Regions from separate parts of the Clostridium ljungdahlii DSM 13528 genome, predicted to be linked through region 3. Evidence: a T-box and tRNA genes for the amino acid it is inferred to sense, from the RefSeq annotation. Region 3 holds a T-box; the other regions hold tRNA genes.
What was found. A T-box is a leader RNA that pairs with one kind of tRNA and senses whether it is charged. The one in region 3 lies ahead of pheS (phenylalanine--tRNA ligase subunit alpha), so its partner is inferred to be a tRNA-Phe.
Positions count from the first base shown of each region.

Region 1: it encodes a tRNA-Phe, which carries the amino acid that the T-box ahead of pheS (phenylalanine--tRNA ligase subunit alpha) is inferred to sense. The anticodon was not compared.
Region 2: it encodes a tRNA-Phe, which carries the amino acid that the T-box ahead of pheS (phenylalanine--tRNA ligase subunit alpha) is inferred to sense. The anticodon was not compared.

Region 1 covers NC_014328.1:694,476-697,757, forward strand. Annotated here, with positions in the region: gene CLJU_RS03090 (methionine ABC transporter permease) at 1-546, shown strand, start outside; gene CLJU_RS03095 (MetQ/NlpA family ABC transporter substrate-binding protein) at 569-1,408, shown strand; rRNA gene rrf (5S ribosomal RNA) at 1,632-1,748, shown strand; tRNA gene CLJU_RS03105 (tRNA-Phe) at 1,758-1,833, shown strand; gene CLJU_RS03110 (DMT family transporter) at 1,934-2,848, shown strand; gene folP (dihydropteroate synthase) at 2,979-3,282, shown strand, end outside.
Region 2 covers NC_014328.1:113,102-116,383, reverse strand. Annotated here, with positions in the region: gene CLJU_RS00580 (aldose epimerase family protein) at 1-410, shown strand, start outside; gene CLJU_RS00575 (peptidylprolyl isomerase) at 520-1,263, opposite strand; tRNA gene CLJU_RS00570 (tRNA-Phe) at 1,369-1,444, opposite strand; rRNA gene rrf (5S ribosomal RNA) at 1,454-1,570, opposite strand; rRNA gene CLJU_RS00560 (23S ribosomal RNA) at 1,680-3,282, opposite strand, start outside.
Region 3 covers NC_014328.1:3,763,733-3,767,014, reverse strand. Annotated here, with positions in the region: gene rplT (50S ribosomal protein L20) at 1-187, shown strand, start outside; gene CLJU_RS16975 (TrmH family RNA methyltransferase) at 266-1,048, shown strand; T-box leader at 1,111-1,335, shown strand; gene pheS (phenylalanine--tRNA ligase subunit alpha) at 1,397-2,410, shown strand; gene pheT (phenylalanine--tRNA ligase subunit beta) at 2,956-3,282, shown strand, end outside.

The DNA of each region.
Region 1 (3,282 bases), 1.6 Mb from region 3:
TTAATGGTAGTAACAAGGCCTAATGGAATACTGGAAAATAAATATATTTATAATGTTTTAAATCCTATTGTAAATATATTTCGTTCTTTGCCATTTATAATTTTGATGGTTGCAATAGTACCTTTTACTAAACTTATAGTAGGTTCATCTATAGGTACGAGTGCTGCACTAGTTCCTCTTACTATTTTTATTACTCCTTATATTGCAAGACTTGTGGAAAATTCTATTTTGGAAGTAGATAGTGGAACTATAGAAGCTGCAGAGGCAATGGGTGCTACGTCTTTTCAGATAATATGGCATTTCCTTCTTCCTGAAGCAATGGGATCACTTGTGCTTTCACTTACTACTGCTACGATAGGTCTTATAGGGGCTACTGCAATGGCAGGAACTGTAGGCGGTGGAGGAATAGGAGATGTAGCTATATCCTATGGATATGAAAGATTTGATACAGAAGTAATGGTTATTACGGTAATTTTACTTATAATATTTGTACAATTTATACAGACAATAGGTAATGTAATAGCTAGAAAAGTAAGAAGAAATTAAAAATTTTAAGGGGGAGAACATAATGATAAGAAAATTTTTAAAAACTACTATAGCATCACTGCTTATAATTACATCGGCAATAGGATTGTCAGCATGTGGATCAAAAAATAGCAGTGATTCAAGCGAAAAGAAAGAGATAAAGCTGGGAGTTTCTCCTGGACCTTACAACGATCTTTTTAACGCAGGCGTAAAACCTATTCTTGAAAAAGAAGGTTATAAGGTTAATTTGGTAAATTTCTCGGAACTTCTTTCATCTGAGGTTGCCCTGACAGAAGGAAGTGTTGATTTTAACGTTGCACAACATAATGCTTATGTTAAAGCGTATAATAAGGAGAAAAAGGCAAATCTTGTTTCTATAATAAAAATACCAACAGTGAGGGCAGGAATTTTTTCGAACAAGCATAAATCAATGAGTGAAGTTAAGCAGGGGGATAAAGTATTTATTCCTAAAGACCCATCAAATGCAGCTAGAGCTTATGCATTACTTGAAAAAGCAGGATGGATTAAGATAAAATCAGGTGTAGTAAAGACACTTGCAACTCAAAAAGATATAGTTGAGAATAAAAATAACATAAAAATAATTGAAATGGATTCTTCACAAATACCACGTTCTATGAATGAAGCAGATTATGCCGTACTTCCAGGGGCTATTGAATATATGGCAAAAATAGATGCATCGAAAGCACTTATTTCAGAAACACTTTCAGATGATCTTTATATAACTGTTGCAGTGGATGGAAAAAATAAAAATGCTAAATGGGCACAGGATATAATAAAAGCTTATAAATCACAAGATTTTAAGAATTACATAAAGACACATAATTCTAAAGGATATTGGGTTCTTCCTGATGATCTTAAGTAAGTTAATATTTAATATGTAGGTTATCAAAGAACAAATAGCAAATAAAAAATAACAGATGATGAGGAATTTCTTATTTAAACTTTGATATTTGTTCTTTGAACTTTTTAAAAGTTTGCTATTAAGTATTGACAGCTAGCTAAAAATACAGTATAATACTAAATTGTAGCGAAGAAAAAAACAATATATAAGGAAATTAGTAGAAATAGCAATTTTTGATAGTAAATCTGGTGGTAATGACGTGAAGGTAACACCCCTTTCCATACCGAACAGGAAGGTTAAGCTTCACAGTGCCAATGGTACTGCAGGGGAGGCCCTGTGGGAGAATAGGTCGCTGCCAGGTAATTTTTTTGGCCAGATAGCTCAGTCGGTAGAGCAGAGGACTGAAAATCCTCGTGTCCCTGGTTCGATTCCTGGTCTGGCCACCAAAAGTTTATATTAAAAAAGCTTCAAGTTATATGTGAGGCTTTTTTTTCGTATAAAAGAAAACTTATTGATGTGACGATTTTTTTTAAGGGGATGTGAAATATGAATAAAGGTGTTTTAAAATCTAGCATGTTGCTTTTAATAACCTCTGCTATATGGGGATTTGCATTTGTAGCACAAAGAGTGGGTATGAATTATGTAGGTGCGTTTACTTTTAATGGAGTAAGATTTGGACTAGGTGCTTTTTCTTTACTTCCACTTATAATATTTTATAAAGAAAAGGATAAAAATAAAGAAAAAAATAAAAGTTTTAAAAGCGTATTTTTATCTGGACTTTTTACAGGATTAATAGTGTTTTTAGCTTCTTCTTTCCAACAAGTAGGCCTTATAGGAACTACAGCAGGAAAAGCTGCTTTTATAACTGGATTGTACATTGTATTTGTTCCAATTATGGGTATGTTCTTAAAACGACATATAGGGCTGAATTCATGGATTGGAGCTTTAATTGCTGTGGTAGGATTATACTTTTTATGCGTTACAAGTAGTTTTTTTATATCACACAGTGATTTACTTGAACTTGGAAGTGCCTTTTTCTTTGCGGTTCAAATAATTTTAATAGATATTTTTTCTAAAAAGTTTGATACACTCAAACTGGCATTTTTTCAATTTATAACTTGTTCGGTTTTAAGTTTAATAACAGCTATTTTATTTGAAAGTATAACAATAAGTGGAGTTTTACAGGCTGCAATACCTATTCTATATGGTGGTATATTTTCAGTGGGAATTGCATATACATTGCAAATTGTCGCACAAAAAAATGCTGAACCAACACATGCAGCTATTATAATGAGTATGGAATCAGTTTTTGCAGCTATTGGAGGTTTTTTAGTTTTGAATGAATATTTAAGTTTAAGGGCAATGTTTGGATGTGGCCTTATGCTTGCAGGTATGATTATATGTCAGGTGAAACCTAGGGAAATTTGCCATGCAAAAGTTGAAGCTTGTAAAAAGAGGTAATACATAAGGAAAGTGTCATATTTAAAGTCAATTAAATAGTCATCTATTATGTATGTTTTTAGTAAAATATGTTATAATGTTGGAGACGATTTCAATAAAAGTTTTGAATTTAATGATAAGAGGGGATATCATGGATAAAGTAATTACAATAGGCAAAAAAGATTTTCAAATAGGAAAAAGGACTTACATTATGGGTATACTTAATGTTACACCAGATTCTTTCTCTGATGGCGGAAAATTTAACAATATAGAGCTGGCTATAAAACATGCTAAACAGATGGAGGAAGAAGGGGCAGATATAATAGATGTAGGTGGAGAATCTACAAGACCAAGCTATGATCCTGTATCTGAGCAGGAAGAACTAGAAAGAGTTATTCCAATAATAGGCAAATTAAGTAGGTGTGTAGACATTCCTATTTCTATAGATACATATA
Region 2 (3,282 bases), 980 kb from region 3:
AAGCCTTATTACCAACTGGTACTTTAAAAGAAGTTTCTGGAACACCTTTTGATTTCCAGCAGCCTAAAAATTTGGAAGATGCAATTAAATATTTGCAAACTGAATCGGGCCTCAATGGCTTTGACCATCCCTTTAATGTAAATGGTAAAAATATTGCTACTTTAATTAATCATGATACATGTAGGCGTTTAGACATTGAATCAGATCGTAATGCTCTAATCGTTTATACTCTTAATATTAAAGATGACACTTGGAAAGTGCAAAATCAAAAATTAGTTTCCAATATGGGAATAGCTTTGGAACCGCAGACATTACCTGATGCAATTCATTATAAAAATTTCGGTGACATTATATTACCTGCAAATAAAAGAAAATGCTATAATATTAAATACCATTTTAGTTTAATTTGAAATAAATTTCCATTAAATTTCAAAAAGTTACATAAAATAATGGACATAGGTTTTGTTTTTACACAAACCTATGTCCATTATTACCTTGGCATTTTTATTGCAATATGTATTACTTCATTTCAACTTTATATTTACTTCTCAATTCTTTATTAAATTTTGAATACTCATATTTCTGTCTTTCCTGTAATAATCCATTCTTAATAGCGTTCTTTACTTCATCATAAGATGCTATAGAAGGTTCTATTTTCTCTTCCACTTTTATAAGGTGGTATCCAAATTGAGTTTTTACAGGTTCACTAACTACATCTATATCTAAACTAAATGCAGCGTTCTCAAATTCTGGAACCATTTGTCCTCTAGCAAATTCACCTAAACTGCCACCTTGAGCCTTAGATGGACAAGTTGAATATTTTTGTGCAGCTTCTTCAAAAGGCATACCTTCTGAGATCTCTTTTGAAATTTTCTTAGCTTTTTCTATACTATCTACTAATATATGCTTTGCTTTTAATCTTTCAGGCTTTTTATACATATCTTTATTGGCTTCATAATAATCCTGACTTTCTTTATCAGTTACATTAACCTTATTCATAACTTTAGATATAGCTATTTGAGTTAATATTTCTTTTTTAGCAGATTCCAGCATCTTTAAATACTCATCATCTTTTTCTAAGTTTTCATCTTTAGCGTAACTATATGCTAATTCAAAAAATACCATCTCATTAAGTAAATATTTCTTACCTTCAGCTGTATTTAATTGATTTCTCTTATCTTGTGGAAATCTATTAATTGCTTCTTTAAGATCGCTTTCTTTTATTTCCATTCCATTTACAATTGCTAACACATTATTTTGCATATAAGTTTCTCCTTAATATTTTTATATTTTATACTTAATTATTACATAGTTCAATTATTTTTTCTATATAAAATAAAAAAAGTTTCAGATTATATCTGAAACTTTTGGTGGCCAGACCAGGAATCGAACCAGGGACACGAGGATTTTCAGTCCTCTGCTCTACCGACTGAGCTATCTGGCCAAAAAACTTACCTGGCAGCGACCTATTCTCCCACAGAGCCTCCCCTGCAGTACCATCGGCACCCTGAAGCTTAACCTTCCTGTTCGGTATGGAAAGGGGTGTTACCTTCACGTCATTACCACCAGATTATCATCGAAAATTGCTATTTCTATCAATTTTCTTTTATATTAATTTTTAAAGAGAACCTTCTGTCCTCTCAAAATTGCACAGTAAACTTTTTTTCTTTCGTTTTTATTTGGTCAAGCCCTCGACCTATTAGTATCAGTCAGCTTAACAGGTTGCCCTGCTTACACCTCTGACCTATCTCCTCGTGTTCTTCGAGGGGTCTTACTAGCTTACGCTATGGGAAATCTTATCTTGAGGTGGGCTTCACACTTAGATGCTTTCAGCGTTTATCCCTTCCCAACTTGGCTACCCAGCTATGCTCCTGGCGGAACAACTGGTTCACCAGCGGTCGGTCCATCCCGGTCCTCTCGTACTAAGGACAGCTCCTCTCAAATTTCCTGCGCCCGCGACGGATAGGGACCGAACTGTCTCACGACGTTCTGAACCCAGCTCGCGTGCCGCTTTAATGGGCGAACAGCCCAACCCTTGGGACCTACTTCAGCCCCAGGATGCGACGAGCCGACATCGAGGTGCCAAACCTCCCCGTCGATGTGAACTCTTGGGGGAGATCAGCCTGTTATCCCCGAGGTAGCTTTTATCCGTTGAGCGATGGCCCTCCCACGAGGTACCACCGGATCACTAAGCCCGACTTTCGTCCCTGCTCCACCTGTTTGTGTCGCAGTCAAGCTCCCTTCTGCCTTTGCACTCTTCGAAGAATTTCTAACCCTTCTGAGGGAACCTTTGTACGCCTCCGTTACTTTTTAGGAGGCGACCGCCCCAGTCAAACTGCCCGCCTAACATTGTCCCGTCTCCAGTTTCATGGAGCCCGGTTAGAATCCCAGTACTATCAGGGTGGTATCCCAACATCGACTCGGTAATGGCTGGCGCCACTACTTCCTAGTCTCCCACCTATCCTGTACAGACAATACCGAAATTCAGTGCTAAACTGCAGTAAAGCTCTACGGGGTCTTTCCGTCCAATCGCGGGTAGCAAGCATCTTCACTTGCACTTCAATTTCGCCGGATTTGTTGTCGAGACAGTGCTCAAATCATTACGCCATTCGTGCGGGTCGGAACTTACCCGACAAGGAATTTCGCTACCTTAGGACCGTTATAGTTACGGCCGCCGTTTACTGGGGCTTAAGTTCTGACCTTCGCTTGCGCTAAGTCTTCCCCTTAACCTTCCAGCACCGGGCAGGCGTCAGCTCCTATACTTCAGCTTTCGCTTTAGCAGAAACCTGTGTTTTTGATAAACAGTTGCTTGAGCCTTTTCTCTGCGGCCACTTGCGTGGCTCCCCTTCTCCCTAAGTTACGGGGTTAATTTGCCTAGTTCCTTAACAACAATTCTTCCGATGGTCTTAGGATTCTCTCCTCACCTACCTGTGTCGGTTTGCGGTACGGGCACATAAAAACTCCATAGAGACTTTTCTCGGCAGCGTGAAATCAGGTACTTCCCCTTGCGGGTTCCCCATAACACCTCATCATTGATATACCGGATTTTCCTGGTATACCTGACTCGATGCTTAGACATACATCCATTTGTATGCACACCTTATCCTCCTGCGTCATCCCTTTTGTCAAACGCTTTTATGCGGTATCGGAATTTCAACCGATTGTCCATCACCTACGCCTTTCGGCCTCGGCTTAGGTCCCGACTTACCCTGGGCGGACGAACCTTCCCCAGGAAACCTTAGGTTTTCGACCAATAAGATTCTCACTTATTTCTCGCTACTT
Region 3 (3,282 bases):
AAAATTATGGATAGCTAGAATAAATGCTGCAACTAGAATGAATGGACTTTCATATTCCAAGTTTATAAATGGAATAAAGACTGCAGGCATTAATATGAATAGAAAGATGCTTTCAGAAATAGCTATAAATGATCCTAAAGGATTTACTGAATTAGTTGAAGTAGCTAAAAAACAACTAAATGCATAATATTATATTACATAAAAAGTACAGCATAATTATGCTGTACTTTTTTATAGGTAAATTATCATAATAAGGTGGACTATTATGGATATAATTAAAAGTAAAGATAATGCACATATAAAAGAAGTGAAAAAGTTAAAGGAAAAGAAATACAGGGTTCAAGAGGGCAAGTTTTTAATAGAAGGTTTTAGGTTTGTAAGAGAGGCACTTTATTCTGATTTCAAAATATCTTCAATTTTTCTAAGCAGTGACTTTACAGATAAGTGGGAAAAACTTTTACTAAAAGAAAATTTTCAATGTGATTTCCCTGTGTATTTTATGGAAAAAGGTGTATTTAAGGCTATGGTGAATACTGAAAATCCTCAGGGAATAGCTGCTGTAGTGGAAAATAGAGAATTGAAAGCCTCAAACAAAGAAGGATTTTATATACTGGCAGATAAGATTCAAGATCCAGGCAATATGGGTACTATAATAAGAAGTGCACATGCTTCTGGAGCTTTAGGGGTTATAATTACAAAGGGAACGGTAGATATATATAATGAGAAGACGTTGAGATCAACAATGGGCTCTATATTTCATGTACCTGTAATCTATGATGAGGACTTGAAAAAAGTAGAACTTCTCAGAAAAAGTGGATTTAAGTTGATAGGAAGTTCTCTGGACACTGATATTAGCTTTTATAGCGCAAATTTAAAAGGAAAAGTTATAATTGCGGTGGGAAATGAAGGAAATGGTCTTAGCAAAACCATACAGGATATTTCTGATATAAAGGTAAAGATACCGATGCCAGGTGGTGCTGAATCATTAAATGTGTCTGCAGCGGCGTCCATAATGATGTTCGAAGCAGTAAGACAAAATTTAATTTAATGTTGACAATATGTAAATATATATGTAGAATTTAAAGATATAATAATAAAAGTTGAATAAGGACACTTACTGTGAAAGAGAAAGTAGATATATGATTTTTATCAGAGAAAAAAAGTCAGGGCTGAAAGCTTTTTTTAAAACATTATATATTGAAGTTCCTCCTGGAGTACTGGCTGTGAAATTATAATTAGTAGTCAGCGGTTAATTATCGTTAAAATATACAAAGAGGATATTATTTCTAATAGTATCAATTTGGGTGGTAACGCGGATCAAAGTTCGTCCCTTAGAGGGATGGGCTTTTTATTTTTGTTTTAAATTAAAAAGATTGTAGTGAAAGGAGAGTTTAAAATGAAAGAAGAATTAAAACAGATAAAGGAAAATGCCTTTAACGAATTAAAAAATAAAAAGTTAGATATAGAGGATATAAGAGTTAAATATTTAGGTAAAAAGGGAGAACTTACAAAAATACTCAGGGGCATGAAGGATCTTTCCAAAGAAGAAAGACCTGCAATTGGTAAGCTTGCCAATGAAGTGAGGAGTACACTGGAAAATGCTATAGAAGAGGCATCAAAAAAGATAAAATCAAGTGCTATACAAGCAAAGCTGCAGAATGAAACAATTGATATTACTATGCCTGGCATAAAGCAAACTGTAGGAAAGCGCCATCCGCTAGAACAAACACTAGAAGAGATGAAACAGATATTTATTTCTATGGGATTTACTATAGAAGAAGGTCCTGAAGTAGAGAAGGATTATTATAACTTTGAAGCACTTAACATACCTAAAAATCATCCAGCAAGGGGTGAACAGGATACCTTTTATATAAATGACAATGTAGTGCTTAGAACTCAAACTTCTCCAATACAGGTAAGAACTATGGAAAAACAAAAACCCCCAATAAAGATGATATCTCCAGGTAAAGTTTATCGTTCAGATTCAGTGGATGCTACTCATTCACCTATATTTTATCAAATGGAAGGCCTAGTAGTTGACAAAGGTATAACTTTTGCAAATTTAAAAGGCACTCTTGAACTATTTGCTAAAAAGTTATTCGGAAATGACATACGTACAAAATTCAGACCTCATCATTTCCCTTTTACAGAACCTTCTGCAGAAATGGATGCCAGTTGCTTTGTATGCCATGGAAAAGGCTGCAGAGTATGTAAGGGAGAAGGGTGGATAGAACTTTTAGGATGCGGAATGGTTCATCCTCAGGTACTTAGAAATTGTGGAATAGATCCTGAAGTTTATAGTGGATTTGCTTTTGGAATGGGTGTAGATAGGATGGTCATGTTAAAATACGGAATAGATGATATAAGAAACATGTATGAAAGTGACATGAGATTTTTAAATCAATTTTAATAGAGTTTCTAAATAAAAGTTAACTCATTCTCCGCATGTTTTTACAACCTTCAGCCCATTAAATATTTTGATAAGTCTAAGCAAAAAATTCTAGAAAATCTAAGAACTTTTGAAAACTCGTACCTCAAACAATTCAAAAATTCTAAGATTTTTACGAATTTTTTACTAAGACTTATGTACAAAACATTTAAAAGTGCTTCATTGTTGTAAAAATATGCTTATGAATAGAGTGAATTTTTAAATTAGAAATTATACTTAAAATTTTCTATGTAAAATTTGACCTTATACCTGAGAATATGATGACAAAATTGAAAGCACGTTTAAAAAATTTTTTATAAGTCTTAGTGAGATATTTTAGAAAATCTTAGAAGTTTAGATATGTCTGAGGTACGAGTTTAGCTAAGCTTCTTAGGTTTTCAAAATATCGAACTTTAGACTTATTAAAAGTTTTTATGGTGCTGAAATTTGTCAGCATATTCGGCGGTATATGTGAATTTTTAACTAGAAGGTTTGCAAAGATTAAAAATTTGAAAGGAGATTTTTGTATGAAAGTTCCAGTAAAATGGTTAAAGGATTATGTTAAAATAGATATTCCAGGAAAAGAATTAGGAGATAGATTGACTTTAAGTGGTTCAAAACTTGAAGAGGCAATTGTAACTGGAGATGAAATCCAAAATGTAGTTACAGGTAAAATAATGAAGATAGAAAGTCATCCTCAGGCAGATAAACTTGTTGTATGTCAGGTAGATATAGGAAAAGAAGAACCTATTCAAATTATAACAGCTGCTACTAATATGAAAGAACAAGATATAGTTCCTGTAGCGCTTCATGACTCTACACTTCATGGTGGGGTGAAGATTAAAAAAGGAAAA